DNA from 4 places in the Pseudarthrobacter sp. LMD1-1-1.1 genome. Region 2 is predicted to be linked to each of the others. Evidence: predicted binding sites of a transcription regulator. Region 2 holds the regulator's gene; each other region holds the start of a gene.
What was found. Region 2 encodes HrcA, which represses chaperone genes, less so after heat shock. Its sites were predicted from a motif close to TTNGCACTCGNNNNNNNCGAGTGCNAA; they were not measured.
Positions count from the first base shown of each region.

Region 1: the regulator HrcA is predicted to act here: its motif matches at 4,569-4,595, upstream of MRBLMD1_RS00930 (Hsp20/alpha crystallin family protein).
Region 3: the regulator HrcA is predicted to act here: its motif matches at 3,313-3,339, upstream of MRBLMD1_RS03310 (FmdB family zinc ribbon protein).
Region 4: the regulator HrcA is predicted to act here: its motif matches at 4,237-4,263, upstream of groL (chaperonin GroEL).

Region 1 is NZ_JBEGHP010000001.1:189,794-195,631, forward strand. It holds gene MRBLMD1_RS00910 (S9 family peptidase) at 1-1,699, opposite strand, end outside; gene MRBLMD1_RS00915 (hypothetical protein) at 1,835-2,398, shown strand; gene MRBLMD1_RS00920 (FAD-dependent monooxygenase) at 2,411-4,045, shown strand; gene MRBLMD1_RS00925 (hypothetical protein) at 4,261-4,458, shown strand; gene MRBLMD1_RS00930 (Hsp20/alpha crystallin family protein) at 4,670-5,092, shown strand; gene MRBLMD1_RS00935 (NAD(P)H-hydrate dehydratase) at 5,264-5,838, opposite strand, start outside.
Region 2 is NZ_JBEGHP010000025.1:291,232-297,069, forward strand. It holds gene hemW (radical SAM family heme chaperone HemW) at 1-983, shown strand, start outside; gene MRBLMD1_RS20070 (DUF4870 domain-containing protein) at 1,043-1,453, opposite strand; gene MRBLMD1_RS20075 (DUF3097 domain-containing protein) at 1,573-2,424, opposite strand; gene hrcA (heat-inducible transcriptional repressor HrcA) at 2,596-3,609, shown strand; gene dnaJ (molecular chaperone DnaJ) at 3,698-4,825, shown strand; gene MRBLMD1_RS20090 (16S rRNA (uracil(1498)-N(3))-methyltransferase) at 4,828-5,601, shown strand; gene MRBLMD1_RS20095 (GerMN domain-containing protein) at 5,594-5,838, opposite strand, start outside.
Region 3 is NZ_JBEGHP010000001.1:676,465-682,302, reverse strand. It holds gene MRBLMD1_RS03330 (hypothetical protein) at 7-924, opposite strand; gene MRBLMD1_RS03325 (GNAT family N-acetyltransferase) at 1,030-1,650, opposite strand; gene galU (UTP--glucose-1-phosphate uridylyltransferase GalU) at 1,655-2,560, opposite strand; gene MRBLMD1_RS03315 (5-formyltetrahydrofolate cyclo-ligase) at 2,663-3,283, shown strand; gene MRBLMD1_RS03310 (FmdB family zinc ribbon protein) at 3,395-3,655, shown strand; gene MRBLMD1_RS03305 (RcpC/CpaB family pilus assembly protein) at 3,768-4,493, shown strand; gene MRBLMD1_RS03300 (DUF4011 domain-containing protein) at 4,505-5,838, opposite strand, start outside.
Region 4 is NZ_JBEGHP010000027.1:42,374-48,211, forward strand. It holds gene MRBLMD1_RS21235 (siderophore-interacting protein) at 1-674, opposite strand, end outside; gene MRBLMD1_RS21240 (uracil-DNA glycosylase) at 688-1,458, opposite strand; gene MRBLMD1_RS21245 (DUF3263 domain-containing protein) at 1,589-1,918, shown strand; gene MRBLMD1_RS21250 (LytR C-terminal domain-containing protein) at 1,970-2,611, shown strand; gene MRBLMD1_RS21255 (cold-shock protein) at 2,677-2,883, shown strand; gene MRBLMD1_RS21260 (ABC transporter substrate-binding protein) at 2,952-4,151, shown strand; gene groL (chaperonin GroEL) at 4,442-5,838, shown strand, end outside.

The DNA of each region.
Region 1 (5,838 bases), on a different contig from region 2:
AGTTTGCCAGCCAGTCGGTGGCGTCCACGAAGTCGGTGAAGGTGTTCTTCTTGGTGAGCTTCTTGCCGTCCTCGTACCAGTGCCGGCCCAGTTCCCCGCCGCCGCGGATGTGGGCGATCACGAACACCACGCCGCGGTCCAGCAGCGACAGCCGTGCGATGCCGAAGCCTGGATCCATGCTCATCTCGTAGGAGCCGTACCCGTACACCAGGCCCGCCGCCGTCGAATCCTGCTTGACGGACTTGTGCCGCAGCACCGACAGCGGGATCCGCGTGCCGTCGCCGGCAGTGGCCCACTCCCGGGTGGCCACGTAGTCGCTGCCGTCGTAACCACCCAGCACCGGGCTTTCCTTGCGCAGCAGCAGCTCGCCGGCCGGCTGCTCCGGCGTGGGAAGCACGAAGTCGTAGATGCGCGACGGCGTGAAGTAGGACGTGTAGCCCAGCCGGATCACGGGGGCTTCGTAGTCCGAGCCGCCGACGCCCGCAGTGTAGAGCTCCTCGTCGAAGGCCGGTTCCACCGGTGCCTGCTGGGCGGGGGTGCCCAGGCCGGGCAGCCCCATCACCTGGACGCGTTCGATGGTGTCCTTGCGGATAGACACGATCAGGTGCGTGGCGGTGACGCCCGCGCCGTTGACGCGGACGTCATCGGAATGCCCGACGACGGTCCGCCAGGTCTGCTCCGAGAGCGGCTTTTCCAGCTCGGCGGGGTCAGCCAGGGAGACCATGGAGTTGATGGCGCCGCGGTTGTGCGTGAGCAGGATCTTTTCCTGCCCGTCGAGCAGGAAGGGCTCGGCCTCGTACAGGACGCGTTCGTTGCGCGAAATGACAGTGGTGACGGCGGCAGTGGGATCGTCGAAACGCAGCAGCCGGGTTTCGCTGTACTCCGAGCAGCCGATGCCCAGCATCAGGTAGCGCCGGTCCGCGGACAGCTCGAAGCCCAGCCACATGGCGGCGTCGTCCTCCTGGTACACCACCACGTCGTCGGACACCGGGGTGCCCAGGACGTGCGCCTTCACCTGGTAGGGGCGCCAGGACTCGTCCACCACGGTGTAGAACAGGCGGGTGCCGTCCGGGGAGAAGGCAACCCCGTAGAAGATGTTCTCGATGACATCCGGCAGCAGTTCGCCGGTGCGGAGGTCCTTGATCCGTAAGGTGAACCGCTCATCGCCGGAGTTGTCCACCGCGTAGGCGTACAGGTTGCCGTCAATGGTGACGGCGGTACCGCCCACGGAGAAGAACGGCTTGCCCTCGGCCTCCACGTTGCCATCGAGGAGGATCTCTTCGCCGGGAATCCCTACCCCTGCCTCCACTGCCGGCGGAGTCCAGTCGGCCACTTTGTCCCCGGTGTCCTGCGCCTTCACCCGGCAGTGGATGCCGTACTCCTTGCCCTCCGCGGAACGGCTGAAGTACCACCAGCCGTCCTTGCGGTGCGGGACGGACAGGTCGGTTTCCTGGGTGCGGCCCTTGATCTCCTGGAAGATGGCCTCGCGGAGCGGTTCCTGGTGCGCCGTGACGGCTTCCTGGTAGGCGTTTTCGGCCCGGAGATGCTCCACTACCTCCGGCGACTCCTTGTCCCGCAGCCACTCGTAGTTGTCCACGAACGTCTCCCCGTGGTGGGTGCGCTCGGTGGGGATCTTCTTGGCAACCGGGGGCGCTGGGATCGCAGTACCGGTGGAATCCTGCAGGGAAGTGGAGGTCATGGATTCAATATATAGACCCCCTCCGGCAACCCCGCAGGGCGTTCGCTACCGGGGGAGCCGAAAGGGGCGAAAGACTCTGGGTGCCTGCCCCGCGGCCCGGCAGGCTGGAAGGGCGTTGCGAGGACAGGAGGCACCATGACCGTGGAATCCGGACCCGCTCCCCGGGCCCAGGCATGGCTGGCGGTGGCCCGCTGCGTGGCGGCGTCCTGTGCCATGCTGGTCCGCCGGCAGGTCCATCTTCCGAAACACAATGTTGGCAGGGTGCTGCGGTTCGCCGACGGAAGCACCGCGCGGGTCTACCGGGAGACCGCCGTCGACCGCCGGCCCGCCGAGCCCTGCGTCCTGGTGGTGGCCTTCACCCTCCGGCTGGTCCGCGGCAGGGCGCACCGCCTGTTCGAGGCGGAGAGCCTGATGAACACCCCGCTCTTTGTGGGGTTCCCGGGGTTTGTCTCCAAGCTTTGGTGCGCCCACGACACCTTCGGCGCCTACCGCGGGCTGTACGAATGGGACGGTCCCGAACGCGCCCGCAAGTACGCCGCAGCCCTGTGGCGCGTCCTGGAACTGGTCAGCGTCCCCGGGTCCATCAGCTACAAGGTGCTTCCCGGACTGCGCCGCGACGAGGTGCTCGCCAATCCCGCCGCGATGCCGGCCGCTGCCCAGGCGGACCACGCCTGGTGGCGGCTCCTCAACCCCGACTAACATCCGCCGCCCATGCCACCCGGTCAAGGTACGACGGCGGACAGCGACGTCCTGGTGGTGGGCGCTGGTCCCGCCGGACTCACCACTGCCCTCCAGGCCCACGCCCACGGCGCAACAGTGCGGGTGGTGGACCGGCGCGCGAACAGGGCGCGTCCGTCCCGCGCCATGATGCTGCACGCCAGGGCGCTCGAGGGCCTGCGCCCGCTGGGGGTGACCGATGAGCTGCTCAACCGCGCCGACACCACTCCCGAGGCACGCATCCACCTGGGCCGGCACGTTGTCGAAGCCCGGCTGGGCCACGCGGACCTCCCGGACACGGCCTTCCCACACCTCACCCTGGTCCGGCAGGCCGACGTCGAGGACGTCCTCTGCCTGGCGCTTCAGGCCCGGGGGATCCACGTGGACTGGGGCGTTGAGTTCCACGGGTTCGAGCGGGAGCCAGCCCTGGCGTCCACGCAAAGCCTGGTGCGCGCGGAGCTGCATCCCGCCGGCGGCCTGGGGCGCAACCTGGCGGAGCACCACGTGTCCCGGTTCCTGGCCGGCTGCGACGGGCAGTCCAGCACTGTCCGGGGCCTGACCGGTGCGCAGTGGCGCGGGGGCCCGTACGGAGTGGAAGCGGTCATGGCCGACCTTGAACTTGATGGCTCCCTCGACGAGGGGTTGCTGCACGTGGCCGTCGGCGCCGCCGGGCTGGTATTCCTGTTCGCGCTGGGCGAGGGTGCCACCTGGCGAATGCTGGCAACCCGTCCGGCAGCCCCGGCGCCGGGAGCCCGGTTCGGCCAGCTGGGTCCGCCCGTTTCCGCAGAGGAGGTGGCCCGGCTGGTGGGGGAATCGGGACTGAGTGGATCCGGCCTGGGTGCTGCGGTCAGCGAGGTGCGCTGGTCGGCGCAGATTCCGCTGCAGCACCGGATTGCCAGCACCTTCGGCGCCAGTCCTGTCTTCCTGGCCGGTGATTCCGCGCACGCCCACTCACCCGCCGGCGGCCAGGGCATGAACAACGGCATCCTGGATGCCCTCAACCTCGGCTGGAAGCTGGGCTTCGCCTCGTCCGCGGGTACGCCGCTTCCGGAACTGCTGGACAGCTACGGGCAGGAGCGGCGGCTGGCGGCCCGGCGCGTACTGGCGCTGACGCACGTGATCTTCTTCGGCGAAGCCTCGCCGCATCCGGTGGCCCGGCTGGTCCGGAGCGCCCTGCCCGTCTTCGCGCCGGTGCTGCCGCTGCTGCTGCGCCGGCGGTGGCTCACTTCCAAGGGCATCAGGTTGCTGGCCCAGCCGTTCGTGAACTACCGCGGCAGTGCGATATCACGAGACCGTATGCCCGGGGCCGGCGGATGGCCGAGGCCTGGGGAGCGGCTGCCGGACGGGCCCGCTTCCGTGGGCGGACGGGTGGCCCGTCTTCACGACCTGACCGCGGTGCCGGGCATCCACCTGTTGTTCGAGCGCGACGCCGCGCCGGGCACACTGGGTGCCGGGCCCGCTTTCCCTGCGGGTCCCGGTTCGCCACTGGTCCACGTCCACCGGCTCACCAGCCACCCTGGGCGGGGCGTGGTGGCGGTCCGCCCGGACGGGTACGTCGGCTACCGCTGCGGTGAGGCCGACCCTGGCGAGCTTGGGTCGTGGCTGCGGCTGGTGGGTGCCGCGGACTGAAGGCTGCACACGGTGGCAACCACCCGCCGTCGTGATGCTCCATCACTTATGGCTTCCAAAACCGGTGTTTAGGAACCCACAACTGATGGAGCAAGGGGGGGGGAGGGGAAGGGTGGTTGCGGGGGGATGGCAAGCGTAGTCTGGTCAGTTCAAGGCAGGTCCGCCCTATGCGTGATTTGCCAGTATGATCCGCCCAGTGTGAGAGGGGAAGTTCCATGACCATCCCGCCAGTGCACGAACCAGAGCCGTTTCCGCCCGAACCTGGCCCGGAGCCCACGTCCCCGGACCCCACCCAGCCGCGCCCGCCCGGCCCGCCGTCCCCGAACCCGTTCCCCGCACCACCGTCACCGGGGCCGCTGCCCGTCCCGGACCCGGGCCCCGCTCCGCTCCGTCCGGACCCCACCAGGGACTGACCGCAAACCTTGGAAGGGGGCTTCCGCCGGCTGCGTATGCGCAGGTGGAAGGCCCCTTTTCCGTGCCTGGGCAAGGGCCGGAAAACCACCGGAATCCGCTGCCGCAAACTCTTGCAGACTTACTCCTCCAGTGCTAAAAAATCTATATCAGCCACTACAGATCGGCTGATACGGAAACTGTGTTGGACCATCTCTTACGAGGAGGGAAGCCATGTTGATGCGAACCGATCCGTTCCGCGAGCTGGACAGGCTGGCCCAGCAGGTCCTCGGCACGGCTGCACGCCCGGCGGCGATGCCGATGGATGCATGGCGCGAGGACCAGGAATTCGTCGTGGCCTTCGATTTGCCCGGTGTTTCGGTGGACTCGGTGGACCTGGATGTTGAACGGAATGTCCTGACGGTGCGGGCCGAACGCCCGGACCCGGCGGGCAAGGACATCGAGCTGGTCGCCTCTGAACGGCCGCGCGGCGTCTTCAGCCGCCAACTGATCCTGGGCGACACCCTGGACACCGAACATGTCAAGGCCAGCTACGACGCAGGTGTCCTGACGCTGCGCATCCCGGTCGCCGAAAAGGCCAAGCCGCGCAAGATCGAGATCGAAACGAAGGGGGCAAAGCAGGAAATCGCCGCTTAGTTTCACACAGGACCGGGAGACGGGCTCATCTGTTGACTGCCTTTTTGGGGCGAATCGCCATTCTGTGCACGCCACAGCGCCAGACAGCGCACCGGCAGCGTAGGCCTTAACCTCCCGCCACGGTGGCCCCCGGCTTCGGCCGGGGGCCATCCACGCGTCCGGGGACTTGCGTCAGACGCTGAGCTCCAGCATCAGGGCGGGCAGTTCATCGGCGAGTTCGCGGGCCAGGAATCCCAGCGGCCCCAGCCTGCTGGCCAGCCGGTCCGCTGCCGCCGCGTGCAGGTGGGTACCCCAGCAGGCCGCCTGGGCGCCGGTGGTTCCGCGGGCCCGGAGCCCGGCAATCGCCCCTGCCAGGACGTCGCCGCTGCCGGAGGTCCCCAGGCCGCCGTAGCCTGTGGTGATCTTCCAGAGTTCGGGTTCGTCCGGGTCCGGGCCGGGCGGCCGGGCGATCAGTCCCTGGCAGCTGACCACGGCGCCGTACCGGGCGGAGATCTCGGCGAGGTCCTTTTCGAGGTCCGCCACGTCCCGTCCCAGCAGGATGCCGGCTTCGGTGGGGTTCGGGGTGAGGATCAGCCGGCCGCGCCAGGGGTCCAGCTGGTCCTCGAGCTGCACCAGGGCGCCCAGTGCGTAGGCATCGAGGACGACGGCGGCCCGTTCCGTGCCGTCAGAGTCGGGGGCTCCGTCACGGCCTGCCTCGCGTTCCAGCAGCGCCTCGAGCAGTCCGCGGGCCAGGTCCGGATCATCCA
Region 2 (5,838 bases):
CCGGGCTGCCGGAGCGGAAGCTCGGCACTGTCTTTTTCGGCGGCGGCACGCCCACCCTGCTGCCGGCTGATGACCTCGCCCTGATCCTTCGCGCTGCCATTGACCAGTGGGGCATCGAGGACGGAGCCGAGGTCACCACCGAAGCCAACCCCGATTCGGTCACCCCCGAATCCCTCGCCGTCCTCAAGGAGGCGGGCTTCACCAGGGTTTCCTTCGGCATGCAGTCCGCCGTCCCGCACGTTCTCAAGGTCCTGGACCGCACCCACACGCCCAGCCGCGTTCCGCAGGTGGTGCAGTGGGCGCGGGAGGCCGGGCTGGATGTCAGCCTGGACCTGATTTACGGCACGCCGGGGGAGTCGCTGGCGGACTGGCGCCACTCCCTGGAGACGGCACTCTCCTACCAGCCGGACCACATCAGCGCCTACGCCCTGATTGTCGAGGACGGGACCAAGCTGGCCGCGCAGATGCGCCGCGGCGAGGTGCCGGGAATTGACGACGACGACCACGCCGACAAGTACGAACTCGCCAACCAGCTCATCACCGAAGCCGGGCTCGGCTGGTATGAGGTCAGCAACTGGGCGCGGAGTCCGGAGCACGCGTGCCGCCACAACCTGGCCTACTGGCGTGGCGACGACTGGTGGGGCATCGGCCCCGGCGCGCACTCTCACGTGGGCGGGGTGCGCTGGTGGAACGTGAAGCACCCATCCGCTTATGCGAACCGCCTGTCCCAGGGCCTGTCGCCTGCGGCGGGCAGGGAGACCCTGGATGCCGACACCAGGAACCTGGAGCGGGTGATGCTGGAGGCGCGCCTGCAGTCAGGGCTTGAAGTCTCCACTCTTAGCGCAGCCGGACGGCATCAAGTGGCCGGCCTGATCGCGGACGGCCTGGTGGAACCTGCCGCTGCCTTCCAGGGCCGCCTGGTCCTCACGCTCAAGGGCAGGCTCCTGGCGGACGCGGTAGTCCGCCGTATCCTGCCCGACTGACTGGGCCCACGCCCGTCGGGTCCTCCCCGCGGGGCCGGTGGACCCGCGGGGAGGCGCGGCTACTTAATCCAGCGCAGGTTGTACTGGTAGCGGTGCGGCTGGCCCTTGTTGACGTGGATCCCTGCTGCCACGGAGAAGCAGGTGAGCGCCACCCAGATCAGGGTGGCGATGACCGCGAAGATGTTTCCCACATAAGGGATGAACACCAGGATGTTGGCCAGCACGGCGGCGATGGTGGGCGGCAGGCTGAAGTTCAGCGCTTCTTTGGATTCCTGCGCGGTGAACGGGCCGCGGTCACGGAAGATCAGGTAGATCAGCAGCGAGGGGACGCACCCCAGTATCCCGCCGAAATGCGCGAGCGTGGCCCATTGGCGGTCTTCGCTGGCCGTGAGCGGCAGCGCATTGGCGGGGACGCCATGGTACTCGGAACGGCCCTGGCCGTCCCTGTGATCACGTGCGTTTTCTGCCACAGTCTGTTCCTTCGGAGGTGCAAGTGGTGCTGACTTCATGTACGGGCGCGGTGTGCAGCGGCCTTCGGAAAAGGCGCTGCACTACCAAGAATACTGGCTCCCGGGCCGGGGCCCGGCCTTCAGGGGACGGTGAGGAAGTCGATGACTTCCTCAACCCGCCCCAGCAGCGACGCTTCCAGGTCCGCATAGGTACGGACCGCGCCCAGCAGTTTCTGCCACCCCAGCCCGATGTCCTCCTTGGTGGCGTGCGGCCAGCCAAAGGCCTTCAGGATTCCGGTCTTCCAATCCTGTCCGCGCGGCACGGCAGGCCATTTGTCGATCCCGAGGACCGCAGGCCGGATTGCCTGCCAGACGTCCACATAGGGATGGCCCACGATCAGGACATTTCCGGCCGCGCCGGGGGATGCCATGACGGCGTCGGCTATCCGGGACTCTTTGGAGTCGGGGACGAGGTGGTCAACGAGCACGCCGAGGCGCCGGCCCGGCCCAGGTTTGAAGGCGGCAACTGCAGCGGTGAGGTCGTCAATGCCGTGCAGGGGTTCGACGACGATGCCTTCAACCCGAAGGTCGTCTCCCCAGACCTTTTCCACCAGTTCGGCGTCGTGCTTGCCTTCCACCCAGATTCGGCTTGCCTTGGCGACCTGGGCCCGCTGGCCGGCGACCCGGACGGAGCCTGAGGCTGTCCTGCCGGCGGCGGGGCCGGAGGCTGCCGGCCGGGCGGCGGGAGGCATCAGCCGGATGGGGCGGCCCTCAAGGAGGAAACCGAAGCCGAGCTTGAAGGACCGGGACTTCCCTCGGCGGTCCTCCAGCGCCACGACGTGCATGCCGCCGGACTTTTCCACCCGGGTGACGGCGCCCACCCAGCCCGACTGGAAATCCTCGAGCACCATGCCCCGCTCCACCGGCACCTCGGGCAATTCCGCCTTGGCCGGGGCGGAAACGCCGCGGGGCCCCCAGTTTTGGTAATCCATGGATTCAATCCGCCTAGCGCTAGGTCCTCCGCACCGGAATTTCGCCCGGAGCGGTACCAATGCTAACAACGGGCCGAGGCATAATAGACTGTTAGCACTTAGGCATGTCGAGTGCTAACACTGGTGGCACCTGGCGGTGTATGCGCCCCGGACCATGGATGGAGGTGGAGAGTGAGCGAGCCACGCAAACTGGAAGTGCTGCGGGCCATCGTGGAGGACTACGTCCACTCCCGCGAACCGGTCGGGTCAAAGGCATTGGTCGAACGGCATCATCTTGGCGTTTCCAGCGCAACCATCCGCAATGACATGGCGGCCCTTGAAGACGAGGGATTGATCACGGCCCCGCACACCAGTGCAGGCCGGATTCCCACGGACAAGGGCTACCGGCTCTTTGTCGACCAGATCTCGGCAGTCAAGCCCCTGTCGGCAGCGGAGCGCCGGGCCATCCAGTCCCTCCTGGAAGGCGCAGACGACCTCGACGACGTCCTGGACCGCACCGTCCGACTGCTGTCGCAGCTGACCAACCAGGTGGCTGTGGTCCAGTATCCGCACCTCAGCAAGGCACTGGTGCGCCACATCGAGTTCGTGCTCCTGGCCCCCCGCAAGGTGCTGGTGGTGCTGATTGCGAACAGCGGCAAGGTGGAGCAGCGGGTCATCGACGTCGGCCAGGACCTTGGCGACGACGCCCTGGCCGCGCTCCGCACCCGCTTCCTTGCCGCACTGGCCGGAACTCCGCTCAGCCAGCTGGCCAAGGCGCTCCCCGCCGTCGTGGCCGGCACCGCGCACGGCCAGCGCCAGGCCGCGCACGCCCTGGCACTTGGCCTCGAGGGGCTGGCGCAAAACACCAGGGAGGACCGGATGGTCATGGCCGGAACGGCGAACCTGGCCAGGTCCAACGTGGATTTCCCCCTCAGCATCGGCCCCGTGCTCGAGGCACTGGAGGAACAGGTGGTGATGCTGCGGCTGTTGAGCGAAATGGCCCAGGACCACCGGGGAGTGGCTGTCAGTATCGGAAGGGAAAACCCTTATGACGGCCTTGCCGAAGCCTCCGTGGTGGCCACCGGCTACGGCCCGGACAGCGCCGCGAAGGTAGGGATCCTCGGCCCAACCAGGATGGACTATCCCACCACCATGGCCGCCGTCAGGGCTGTGGCCCGCTACCTTTCCAGGATTTTGGGGCCCTGACTCTTCGCCGCCGGAGCCTTTTCCGGACCGGAACACAGAGCGGGGCCGCCCAAACTGAACGCAGTACAACAAGGAAGAGATACGAACTTTGAGCAGCCACTATGACGTCCTTGGAGTCTCACCCGAAGCTACGGGCGAAGAGATCAAAAAGGCCTACCGCAAACTGGCCCGCACCCTTCACCCGGATGTAAACCCCGGTGCGGACGCTTCAGAACGCTTCAAGGCAGTAACTCACGCCTACGAGGTCCTTTCCGACCCCCAAAAGCGGAGGATCTACGACACCACAGGCAACGAGAACGGCACGGACAACGGCTTCGGCGGTGCCGGTTACGCGGGCCAGGGCTTCGCTTTCCAGGACATCTTCGACACCTTCTTCGGCGCCGGTGGCACCTCCGGCCCGGCTTCCCGCGTCCGCCGCGGCCAGGACGCCCTCATCAGCGTCCGGGTCGACCTTCGCGACGCCGTGTTCGGCGTGAACAAGAAGCTCGAAGTGGATACTGCCGTGGTCTGCCCCACCTGTGACGGATCCTGCTGCCGGCCCGGCACCCACCCCGAGCGCTGCGACATCTGCGGCGGCAGCGGCCAGGTCCAGCGGGCCGTGCGTTCCATCCTGGGCCAGGTCATGACGGCCGCCCCCTGCGGCACCTGCGAAGGTTTCGGCACGGTCATCAAGGATCCATGCAACGAGTGCAGCGGCCAGGGCCGTATCCGCAGCCGGCGGTCGCTGACCATCAAGGTTCCCGCTGGTGTGGCCACCGGAACCCGGATCCAGCTCGCCGGGCAGGGCGAAGCGGGACCTGCAGGCGGACCGACCGGTGACCTGTACGTGGAAATCCGCGTCAACAATGACGCCACCTACGTGCGGGAAGGCGATGACCTCCACGCCACCCTGCACATCCCCATGACGGCGGCTGCACTGGGCACGGACGTCAGCCTGGAAACGTTCGACGGTACCCAGGACATCGACGTCAAGCCCGGAACACAGTCCGGCGAGATCATCACCCTGCGTGGCCTGGGTGTCACGCACCTGCGGGGATACGGCCGCGGGGACCTGAAGGTCCACCTCCAGGTGGACACTCCGGCCAAGCTCGACCCGGCACAGGAGGACCTCCTCCGGCAGCTCGCCAAGCTCCGCGGCGAACAGATCACCGAGGGCAAGCTCGCCGCCAGCGGCGGCATGTTCGCCAAGCTCCGGGACCGGCTCGGTAACCTGTAGCGGTGAGCAACCCCGTCTTCTTCACCTCCGCCGGTTCACTGGCGGGCATGGTGCCCGGCCAGCTCTTTGTCCTCGAAGGGGCGGAGGCCCGGCATGCAGTCACCGTCAAACGCCTGTCTCCGGGCGAGGCCGTGGACATTGTCGACGGCGCCGGCGCGCGCATGAGCGGCAAGGTCGCCTCCGCCGCGCCCACGGGACTTGAAGTGGAGTGCGGCGCACTGGCAATGGAAGACAGGCCGGACGTCCGTCTGGTGCTGGTTCAGGCCCTGGCCAAGGGCGACCGCGACGAACTGGCCATTGAAACGGCCACCGAGCTGGGCATCGATGCCGTCATACCCTGGCAGTCGGAGCGGTCCATCGTGCGCTGGAAAGGTGACAGGGCCGCCCGCGCCCACGCCAAGTGGGAGTCCACCGTGGCCGCCGCCGCCAAGCAGGCGCGGCGCGCCTGGATCCCCGAGGTCCGGGCCGCCGTCGATACTGCCGGGCTTTCCGCCGCCGTGGAGGGTGCAGACCTGGCCGTCATCCTCCACGAAGATGCCGTGCGTCCGCTACGGACCGTCCTGGAAGCGTGGCAGGGGAGTGGGCACGACGGAATCCGGGAAGTCCTGCTGATCGTCGGCCCGGAAGGCGGAATCAGCCAGCGGGAAGTAACGAAACTCTGCGACAAAGGCGCTGTGACCGCCCTGTTGGGGCACCACGTCCTGCGGTCCTCCACGGCCGGGCCTGCCGCCGTCGTGCTTGCAAGCGACATCCTTGGCCGGTGGACGGCTACCTGACCTTGAAGGACCTGGTGTCCTCGTTGCGGTCCGGCTCCCCGCCGGACCCTGCCTGCGCCACCCGGAGCTCATAGCCGCCGGCCGGCAAGGTCAGTGCCAGCGTAAAGACGCCCGCCTGCCCCTGCCCGGCGCCGGCCGTGGTTTCACCGGTCAGGAACGGGGCCTTGCTGCCGCCGTCCCCGGACTGCAGGATCTGCCAGCGGAGCTTTGCTCCCGGCGACGTGCTGCGGCCGGTGA
Region 3 (5,838 bases), on a different contig from region 2:
CGGGCCCTATGCGCGGCGGCGCTGCAGGACGTCGTCGAGGTTGCTGAGGGCGCTTTGAGCCTTGGACAACTGCTGTGCTTCCGCTGCAGCAGCCGTCTCTGCCGCGGGCGCTGCGGAAGCGCCCTGCTTCAGTGACGGCTTGCCGACTGCCTTGGGCGCTTCGGGAAGCTCAAGCGGCTTCGGCTCGGGACGTTCCGCCTTTGGGGCTTCCACGTACACGGGCTTGGGGACTTCCACCGGCTCCCAGGGGGTGCTGGCGGGGGCGGCCGGAGCAACTGCCGGTGCGCTGGTGTCGCCGGCAGCCACGGCAACGGCGAGGGCGGCTTCGCGAAGCTCCATGGCGGTGAGCGGTTTGACCTTCGGCTCCCCCGCCTCGGCGTCGAAAAGCCGGCTTTCCGGCAGCACGGGGGCGGTTTCGGGCTTCGCAGGCAGGGCGACGGCGTCTTCCGGACGGCGCGCCGGGGCGCTCATCGCGGAGCGGAAGGCGGCGTCCACCTTCGCCTTGCGGTCACGGATGGCGAGCCAGCGCAGCAATGCCACGGATGCAACCGCCAGCAGGGTGCAGGTGAGCGGCAGAGCGGGCGAGCCGATGCCGAAGGGAAGCAGCACACCTGAGATGAATGCAGTCACCAGGGAAAGGAGTCCCACAAGGGCCAGGCCAGTGCGGCCGTAGCGGATGCGGAACGGCGCCGCAGGTGGGGTGCTTGCAGTGCCGGCAAGGGATGCGGCACTCTTCCTGGGTTCCATGGCTTTCTCCTGCTGGGCGGCGACGTTCAGGACCAGGCCGGCATGCGGATCCGGCCTTTCATCGGCGGGGGCGTCTGCCAGGAACTCGCCGGCGGGCTGGAACTGGTGCCTGCGGTTCCGGAGGACGTAAGGGGCAACCCATACAATCCAGAGCGCGACGGCAACCACAAGGATCACTGAGCTGCTAAGGGGGAAGTCCACACTCAAAACCGTATGAGCATCATGCCTGCTCAGGCCGCATTAGCTGCGGTGTGTCGTGCCCACACTGGCAAACCGTTGGATTTATGACCGGCGCGACGCCAGCCACGGACCCAGGAGGCCTTCCGGGACCTCTTCGGAGGTGAGGGCGAACGAACGGTGGTCCGCCCATTTGCCGTTGATATGCAGGAAACGGGGACGGTACCCCTCGTCCCGGAACCCCAGCTTTTCCACCACCCGCAGGCTGGGTCCGTTCTCGGGCCGGATGTTGATTTCCATCCGGTGCAGGCCAAGCGTACGGAAACAGTGGTCCGTTACCAGCGCCACGGAGGTGGGGGCTATCCCCCGTCCCGCCCGGGATTGGTCCACCCAGTACCCCAACGTTGCCATCATGGCCGAACCCCAGACGATGGAAGACACCGTCAGTTGGCCCACGATGGCCGGATTCCTCAGGCCCGGCCTCCACTCCGTGATGACGAAGGGCAGGGCGGTAGCCTGTGCAGCCTGCAGGTTGAGCGAGCGGACCATGTGCCGGTAGTCGGGAAGTCCGCCGGACGGGTCCGGGTTGGAGGCTTCCCACGGTGCCAGCCACTCGCTGTTCCGTGACCGGACTTCTGTCCACTCTTTCTTGTCCCGGTACCGGATGGGCCGCAGGACCAGGTCGCCGCACTCGAGGGTGGCCGGCCAGATGGGACCTGTGCGCACGGCGCTACCGGGAGAGGCCGGCGGTGAAGCCCGGCAGCCATTCCCGCAGGCCGGGCCCCAGGTCATCGCTGTCGATGGCCAGCTGGACGCAGGCCTTGAGGTAGCTGAGCTTGTCGCCGGTATCGTAACGGCGGCCCCGGAACACCACGCCATACACGCCATGCCCCTCGCCGTCGCCGGAGGCGAGTTCCTGCAGGGCATCCGTCAGCTGGATTTCGCCTCCGCGGCCCGGCTCCGTGTGCTCGAGGACTTCGAACACGGCGGGGTGCAGGACATACCGCCCGATCAGCGCCAGGTTGGACGGTGCTTCCTCGGGCGAGGGCTTCTCGACGAGCCGGTTGACGCGGACATAGTCCTCGCCGTCGATGGCCTGGACGTCGGCGCAGCCGTAGGCGCTGATCTGGGAGGGTTCCACCTCAATGAGGGCGACGACGGACCCTCCGGTTTTCGCCTGCACGTCAATCATGGTGCTGAGGAGTTCGTCGCGGGCATCGATGAGGTCGTCGCCCAGCAGCACGGCGAAGGCTTCATCGCCCACATGCTGCTTCGCCCGGAGCACGGCATGGCCCAAGCCATGGGGATCGCCCTGCCGGACGTAGTGGATGTCACCCAGCTGGCTGGCGGCCTGGATGGACGCAAGCTTTTCCGTATCGCCCTTGTCCTCAAGGGTCGATTCGAGGGACGGCACCCTGTCGAAGTGGTCTTCGAGGGCCCGCTTGTTGCGGCCGGTAATCATCAGGATGTCGTTGAGGCCCACATGGACGGCTTCCTCCACCACATACTGGATGGCAGGCTTGTCCACGACGGGAAGCATTTCCTTGGGCATGGCCTTGGTGGCTGGCAGGAACCTGGTGCCCAGGCCCGCTGCGGGAATGACGGCTTTGCGGACTCTGGGTTTACTGGTGTTCACCGGACTAATCTAACGTCAGCATCAAGTATTTCAGTAACCCCCGGCACCGAAGGCCGGCACGCGGCCTCAAGGCGCGGAACACCGGACTTCAGGGAGGACAACATGCTGCAGGAGACAAACGCCGTCAAGGACGGGATCCGGGCTACCCACCGGCAGCGGCGGGCAAGCCTGACACCGGCGCAACTGGAAGCTGCCGGCCAGCCCCTGGCCACCCATGGGGAAGCCTGGGCTGGATCGGTGACGGAAGGCCGTCCCGGGATAGCATGCGTATACCTTGGCGTGGGTCAGGAACCACCTACCCTGCCGCTGATCGAAGCCCTGCACCGCAGCGGCCACCAGGTCCTGCTTCCGGTGTGCGAACCGGCCAGGGAGTTGAGCTGGGTGTTCTGGACTCCGGACACCGGCTTCGAGCGCAGCAGGTACGCGCCCATCCTGGAACCCACGGGGCACCGGCACGGGCCCGAAACCGCCGGCGACGCCGCTGTGCTTTTCATTCCCGCCACAGCCGTGGACCTGGCCGGCAACAGGATTGGCCAGGGCGGCGGCTACTACGACAAATTCCTGGGGCACCTCGCTACGGCCGGGAAGGAAATCCCGCTGGCCGCTGTTATCTACGACGAAGAATTGCTGCCCGCCGGACGGATCCCGGCCGAGGAGTTCGACCGTCCAGTCCCGGCCGTCCTGGTCCCTTCCGGGTACCGGCCCCTGGCGGGCGGCGCCTGAACACCGTCGTTCCGTGCACAGTGATAGAATTAGCACTCAGGCCCTGCGACTGCTAATGGTTTACCAGGTGGCAGCACGGGACCTCTCGTTTGCCCAAGAGGAGGAGCACCAGTGCCAACATATGCTTACGCCTGCAAGGATTGCGGCCACGCCTTCGACATCGTCCAGTCGTTCTCGGACAGCAGCCTGACGTCCTGCCCTGAATGCGAAGGCACGCTGCGCAAGAAGTTCAACAGCGTCGGTGTCGTCTTCAAGGGCTCCGGCTTCTACCGCACGGACTCCCGCGATTCCAAGGGCAGCTCCGTTTCCGCCGCGCCTGCAGCGCCTGCTGCCGCCCCCGCCGCGCCGGCGCCCGCAGCCGCCGCGAGCTAATCCGGCACAGACTTCACGACGGCGGCCGGCGCTTTCCAGCGTCCGGCCGCTTTTGTCCACATAGGCCTTATCCCGGCTCCCTTGCGCGTGCGCCCGGAGTTAGCGTGGGCGCATGCCCCTTCTTCCCCGCCGCCGTGCCGCCCTCCGGTATTCTTCGGGCCCCGCAGGCGCTGCCCGCAGCCCAAGGAACCGCCCCCTGCCCGCGCGTGTTGCCGCCTGGTTGAGCCGGAACCGCCGGCTCGCCGCTGCACTGTTGCTGTGCGCAGCCGCCGCCATCGCCGTCCAGCAGCTCACTCCTGCCCCGCTCTCCACCGCCACCGCACTGGCCGCAGCCCGGGATCTTCCTGCCGGGACCGCCGTGACGGACGCGGACGTGGTCCGAGTCCAGGTGCCCCCTGGCATGGTGGCCGACGGCTTCCTCCGGGATGACGCCGCCGCCACCGGCAAACAGCTCGCCGCACCGATGCGCAAGGGCCAGCTCCTCAGCGATGCCCAGCTGGTGGGTCCCGGGCTCCTGGCAGGTACACCGCCCGGTTCAGCCGCAGTTCCACTGCGGATGGCGGATGCCTCGTCGATTCAGCTGGTCTCCCCCGGCCAACTGGTCAACGTTGTGCTCACATCGGCCAATGGGTTCGACCAGCAAGGCCCGTCGGAGGTACTGGCGTCGGCCGTCCCCGTGCTCTGGACCTCCAACAAGGGCGGCCAGAGCGGCCAGTGGCTGGGCACCACGGAGACCGACGGACTGATCGTGGTGGCAGCCACCGCAGAACAAGCATCACGCCTGGCCGGAGCGTCAACCCATGGCCGGCTGTTCTTCGTCCTGGTCGGCCCGCCGTAAGCTTGCGCCGGTCAGCCCCAGTGCGGCGGCTTCTGTTCCTTCAACCACGTGTCGTGGTCATCCTCCCGGTCACCCCAGCTGCGGGCGTCATCCTCTGCGGCCTTGCTCGGGAGGATCTCTTCAGTGCCGCCTGTTACTGTCCGGGGCGCCGGTGCCGTTTCGGCCGGGCCTGCAGGAACGTCCCCGCCGGTTACTGTTTCTGCCTGCCCGTCCTGGAGCTCATCCTGGCGCATGTCTTCCTCGCGGCCGTCTTCATCAAGCCTGCCGTGTGCAGGTTTCTTTTCCTCGGTCATGGATCCCGCTTCCTGGTGTCCGCTGTCACCGGTCCGGCCTGCGCCGGGATCCCCGGGGAGGTAGGAAACTCCGGCGGACGGCGCGGCGTCAATTCCATTGAGCGCCTGGTCAACGTCGTCGTCAAGGAAGCCCGCAGACTGGTGGGTCCTGCCCGGCAGCACCATCTTTTCCAGGCCCAGATAGCCGGCAATGCGGTCTGCGCAGGACGACGGGTCCGTGAACACTTCGATGGTCCACAGCGGCATGTACCGCCAGCCAAGGCGTTCCAGCAGTTGGGGACGCAGCCTGCTGCGTTCCCGCACGCTCATGGTGCGGTACTGCGCAGTGCCGTCGGACTCGATGGCCACCGGCCGCGGGATGTCGGAGTCCTCCTGGCCCATGGTATTCAGGGGGTCGGCGGCTGCCACTACATCGATTGCCCCGTCGTATTGGTGCCAGACCCTGGCGCCCCGGGCACGCAGCCGGTCACCGAGATCCGCCACCAGCGGGTCCGCGCCAAGCGCCTGTTCGCTGGCGGCGGCGCGGGACGCGGGGGTGCCAAGATCCGTGTTGCCGGAAATTTCCCGGTCCAGCAGCGCGTACAGGTCCACCGCCCCGTGGGTAAGCCGGGTGTGGTCCAGGTCCTCGGGCCGGAAGCACGTAAGTACGTGCAGGGAACGCCGGGCCCGGGTCATGGCCAGGGCAAACTTCTCCCGGCCGCCTTCAGCGGACAGCGGCCCGAAGTTGTGGAGGGCACGGCCGTGCGGGGTCCGCCCGAATCCCGGCGAGAAAATGACATGGTCGCGGACCAGGCCCTGGGCACGTTCCAGGTCCACCACGCGGAAGGACTCCGGGCCGGCGCCGAAGAATCCGGCCAGGCCCGGCTGGTTGGACAGCTGGAGCCGGATGGACTCGCCAATCCTCGCGGCGTGGCGCAGGCTGGCGGTGACGACGGCGAGGGAGGTCCGCGGACGCAGGCGGGCGTGCTCGAAGACCAGCTCCACTACGCGGTTGACCTCGGCAACCACGGACTCCACGCCTTCGTGGTCGGCACTGGGAAGGCCGGTGCCGT
Region 4 (5,838 bases), on a different contig from region 2:
TCCACCGTGCCATCGGGCCATTCCGCGTCCGCCACTGCGTTCACCAGCAGGTCGCTGGAACCCGCCGGAGCGCCGTTGCGGGGCAGCCAGGTGATGTGCAGTCCTGCCGGGGCGGCAATGGGCTGGATGTCCGCCTCGGATCCGACCTCCAGGAAGGCCAGCCCGGTTGCCCCTGCCGGCAGTGACTCGATGCAGGCGGCGATGGCGGGCAGGGCCGCCTCGTCACCGGCAAAGAGGTACCAGTCGGCCCCGGGGTTGGGGTTGTACGCGCCGCCCGGGCCGGTAAAGATCAGCGGCTCACCCGGCTGGGCGTTGGCCGCCCACGGACCGGCGAACCCTTCATCGCCGTGGACCACGAAGTCGATGGCCAGTTCCCGGGCCCCGGGATCAACCCAGCGCAGCGTATAGGTGCGGGTGAACGGCCACTGCTCACGCGGCATGGTTTCCCGCACCGTCCAGAGATCCAGCGGGGAGGGGTACTCCACGCCGGGCTGTGGAAAGACGATCTTCACGTAACGGTCAACGAACCCGTTGTTGACGAAATCACCGAAGCCCTCTCCGCCGGCCACGATCCGGACCATGTGCGGGGAGAGCTGTTCCTTCCGCAGCACGGTGAGGTTGACCTGCGGACGGCTCTTCTTGGTTGCGCTGGTGGCGGCGGGGACAGTGCTCATAAGGCAAGCCTAGCTAGGGCAGCGGCGGGAGTTCCCAGGTTACGTCCCGCGCACCCTGTTCCCGGAGCAGCTGGTTTACGCGGCTGAACGGCCTGGAACCAAAGAACCCGCGGGACGCGGACAGTGGACTGGGGTGCGGGCTGGTGACCGCGGGAGCCCCGCCCAGGAGCGGCCGGACGCCCTCAGCCTCCTTGCCCCACAACACCGCCACCAGGGGCATCCCTGACCCGTCGGGGGACTTGCGGGCGGCCAGTGCGGTGACTGCCGCCGTCGTAAGTTCCTCCCAGCCCTTGCCCCGGTGGGAGCCCGCCGCGCCGGCCCGGACGGTGAGCACCCGGTTCAGGAGCAGCACCCCCTGCTCCGTCCAGGCGGACAAATCCCCATGGACGCGCGGGGGAATACTCAGGTCCGATTCCAGCTCCCGGTAAATGTTGACCAGGCTGCGGGGGAGGGGCCGGACGTGCGGGTCAACCGAAAACGACAGGCCGACGGCGTGTCCCGGCGTGGGGTAGGGGTCCTGCCCCACGATGAGGACCTTCACGTCCGCGAGGGGTTGGCGGAAGGCGCGCAGGACGTTCGACGGCGGCGGCAGGAGCTGGTGCCCGGCCGCCTCTTCGTCTGCGAGGAACGCCAGGACCTTCCGGAGCTGGGCTTCGACGCCCTGCAGCGCCGCGGCCCAGTCCGGAGCCATCAGCTCTGCCAGTGGCAGCTGCGCCAGATCGGCGAAGCCGGCGGCGTCCGCAGGGTCCTGCTGCAGCTCGAAGAGGGCATCCGATTCAACCATCGTTCCATTGTTGCAGGGACGGAGCAGGCCGGCCGGGAACATCCAGCCGGGCGGGCGTAAATGACACCCTTGTTATTCGGCGGCTAGCATAGGGGTAAGACATTGACCCTTACCAGCGAAGGAGTGCGCCGTGGCGGAACCGGCCCGGGAACACCTGCCGGAGCAGGATCCAAGGAACTCCCTCCTGGCGGATTTCACCCTTCGTGAGTCCTCCCTGTCCGAGCGTGAACAACAAATGCTGGCGCTGGAACGGCAGTGGTGGAAGTACGCGGGAGCCAAGGAGCAGGCCATCCGTGACCTGTTTGACCTCTCCGCCACCCATTACTACCAGCTCCTGAACGCATTAATTGACCGCGAGGATGCGCTGGCCCACGATCCCATGCTGGTCAAGAGATTGCGTAGACTACGTACGTCGCGCCACCGTGCACGTACTGCCCGGCGCCTGGGATCCGACGCTTAAGACGCCCCAGGCCGGGACAACAGCCGCAATCAACAAGGATGTCCTTCCACCATGACCAGATACGCCCGCGATGAATTCGACAAAGTCCCGGAGGCTGCGTCGCGACAAGGTGTCCACCGGACGGCCTCGGCCCCGTCCCGCGTGCGGCTGTGGCCCATCCTGGCGATGGGAGTAGCGGCCCTGGCCATAGGGTTGGTGTCCTTCCTGATCCTTCCCAAACTTGGCTTCAACACCACCGCCAGCCAGGCCTCGGCCAGCGTGGAGTCAGCTCCGCTGGCCGGCACCGGCACAGCCCCTTCGGCCACGCCTTCCGCTTCCGCGCCCGTGGCTTCCACGGTGCCCTCCGCTTCTTCCGAGCCAACCCAGGATGCCGGCCCCTCTCCGGAGTCCACGGCCCCTGCCAGCCAGCAGGCCGTCGTCGACAGGACCCAGGCCGTTGCCATCTACAACGCCGCCGGTACGGCGGGGCTGGCCAGCCGGGTAGGCGGAACCGTCCAGGGTGACGGTTGGCGGCTCGGCCAGGTTGGCAACTGGTCTGGAGCCCCGCAAAAGTCCTCCGTGATTTTCTACGCGGGCCCCCAGCACCTGGCCAGCGCCCAGGCGCTTGCCGGTCTGCTGAACATCCCCACCGTAGTGGACAGTACCGAATTCCAGTCGCCGCTCGTTGTGGTCCTGGGCCCGGGTTACCGGTAGCCGCACGCCGTCCAGTAACGCCGGTCCGGTCTCCACCTGGCCCCAAACGGAAAGAGTTGTTCATCATGGCACTGGGAACCGTGAAATGGTTCAACGCTGAAAAGGGATACGGCTTCATCACCGTTGACGGCTCCGGTGATGACATTTTTGTCCACTGGTCCGCAATCCAGGGGGAGGGGTACCGTGCCCTGGCCGAAGGGCAGCGGGTGCAGCTCGATGTGGGCGAGGGTGAAAAGGGTCCGCAGGCGGAAAACGTCCGGCCGGCCCAGTGATGCCTGCTCTGCGGCGAGATGGCCGCATCCGGGCGGCCCTCGCCCTGTCCGCGGCAGCAGTTCTTTCGATGACAGCATGCGCCGGTACCGGCGGCAACGCCAGGGTGGAAACGGCGGAGGCCTCCGGCGACGGCGTCCTGCGGGCGGGGATGATCCTGGACAATGCCGGTGACAATGCCTTCCTTAACGCTCCCCAGCTGGCAGCCGCCAAGCTCGCCATCCAGGACATCAACGCCGCCGGCGGACACAAAGGCCGGCCGGTGGAGCTCCTCCCGGTGCACCCGGACCAGGACACGGGAAAGCAGGCGAAGGACCTCGCCGCCGCCAAAGCGGATGTGGTGATCGGACCCACCGATTCCAGCCATGCGGCCGCCGCGGTGGACGTTCTGTCCCACGCGCGCATACCGGTCATCTCGCCGGCCAACACAGCTGCAGGCCTGTCAGGGCTCGCCAGCGGAGGCTACTATTTCCGCACCGCCGCAGCCGACGTCGCCCAGGGCCCCGTGCTGGCCAAACTCGCCAAGGACTCCGGGGCCGCCACCATCACCGTGCTGTACCAGGAAGGCTCCTACGGCAAGGACCTCTCCGCTGCCGTCACGGACGCTGCGACAAAGTCCGGACTCACGGTCCTGCCCGGGGCCGGCTTCAAGGACGGTGCCGCCGCCGAAACCGCGCGCTCCACTGCAAAGGCCAAGCCTGACGCCGTCGTCCTGATTGCCCGCGAGGGCGCGCAGGACGCCCTGGCCGCGCTGGACAGCGCCGGCCTCACCGGTTCACGGATCATCCTCAGCGACGGCGCGTTTGCCCGCTACGGCTCCAGGCTCGCCTCCGGGACCCTCAAGGGCACACGCGCCGTCGTCCCCGGACAGTTGCCCACCGCTGCCTTCCAGGCAAAACTGCTGGCGGTGGACCCTGCCCTCAAGGACGTCTCCTACGCTGCCGAAACCTACGACGCCGTCACGCTGGCGGCCCTCGCCGCAGCACGTGCCCAGGATGACGCCGGACGCTCCATTGCCGGCAACCTGATTGCCGTCTCCGGAGGGGCAGCCGGCCCCGGCGCCGGAGTGCCAGCCGCCCCATGCCTGAGCTACAAGGAGTGCCTGGGCGGCCTTGCTGCCGGCCCGGACATCAACTACGACGGCGAATCGGGCCCGGTGGCCTTCGATGCCAAGGGCGATATCACCACGGCCCTCTTCTCCGTGTACACCTTCGGACCCGACAACAACCCCACCCTGTCCGGACGGGAGACAGCCGGACACTCCGGCTGATCGCCCTGGGCGAAGCGGCCCCGCCCTGCGGGGTGTCACGCGTCTTTTCGCTTGCACTCTCACCTGGGGAGTGCTAATTATTGACTTAGCACTCTGACGCACCGACTGCTAAAGCAATGCCTGGTTCCGGCCGGCGGCGCACGGCACCGGTCGAGGAGCGAAAGAAACACCTCACTTCAGTGAGATCCCCGCCCGGAGGCATACAGAGGCCGCCGGCAAAGGATCGTCCGTCGCGGGCACTGCAGCGAAGGTTCATTCTTAACGACTGTCCCGAAAGGACTACTGCCGTTATGGCCAAGATCATTGCATTTGATGAAGAGGCACGCCGCGGCCTTGAGCGTGGCCTGAACACCCTCGCCGACGCCGTTAAGGTCACCCTCGGCCCGCGTGGCCGCAACGTCGTCCTCGAAAAGAAGTGGGGCGCCCCCACGATCACCAACGATGGTGTTTCCATCGCCAAGGAGATCGAGCTGGACGATCCCTACGAGAAGATCGGCGCAGAGCTGGTCAAGGAAGTTGCCAAGAAGACCGACGACGTTGCCGGTGACGGCACCACCACGGCAACCGTCCTGGCCCAGGCCCTGGTCAAGGAAGGCCTGCGCAACGTTGCCGCCGGCGCCGACCCGCTGTCCCTCAAGCGCGGTATCGAAAAGGCTGTTGAGGCCGTCACCGCCGAGCTGCTGAACTCCGCCAAGGAAATCGAAACCAAGGAAGAGATCGCGGCTACCGCCTCCATCTCCGCCGGTGACGACGAGATCGGTGCCCTTATCGCCGAAGCCCTGGACAAGGTGGGCAAGGAAGGCGTCATCACGGTCGAGGAGTCCAACACCTTCGGCCTGGAGCTGGAACTCACCGAAGGCATGCGCTTCGACAAGGGTTACATCTCCGCCTACTTCGTCACCGACGCTGAGCGCCAGGAAACGGTCCTCGAGGATCCGTACATCCTGATCGTCAACTCCAAGATCTCCAACGTCAAGGAACTGGTTGCTGTCCTGGAAAAGGTCATGCAGTCCAACAAGCCGCTGCTGATCATTGCCGAGGACATCGAGGGCGAGGCCCTGGCCACCCTGATCGTGAACAAGATCCGCGGCACCTTCAAGTCCGTCGCCGTCAAGGCTCCCGGCTTCGGTGACCGCCGCAAGGCCCAGCTCGCCGACATCGCCGTCCTCACCGGCGGCCAGGTCATCTCCGAGGAAGTTGGCCTCAAGCTGGAGACTGCCGGCCTGGAGCTCCTGGGCCAGGCCCGCAAGGTTGTTGTCACCAAGGACGAGACCACCATCGTCGAAGGTGCCGGCGACGCCGACCAGATCGCCGGCCGCGTGTCCCAGATCCGCGCCGAGATCGAGAACTCCGACTCCGACTACGACCGCGAGAAGCTGCAGGAGCGCCTGGCCAAGCTGGCCGGCGGCGTTGCAGTTATCAAGGCCGGAGCTGCAACCGAGGTTGAGCTCAAGGAGCGCAAGCACCGCATTGAAGACGCCGTGCGCAACGCCAAGGCTGCAGTTGAAGAAGGCATCGTCGCCGGTGGCGGCGTGGCCCTGATCCAGGCCGGTGCCAAGGCATTTGCCAACCTTCAGCTCTCCGGCGACGAAGCAACGGGCGCCAACATCGTCCGCGTTGCCATCGACGCTCCGCTGAAGCAGATCGCCTTCAACGCCGGCATGGAGCCTGGCGTAGTTGTCGACAA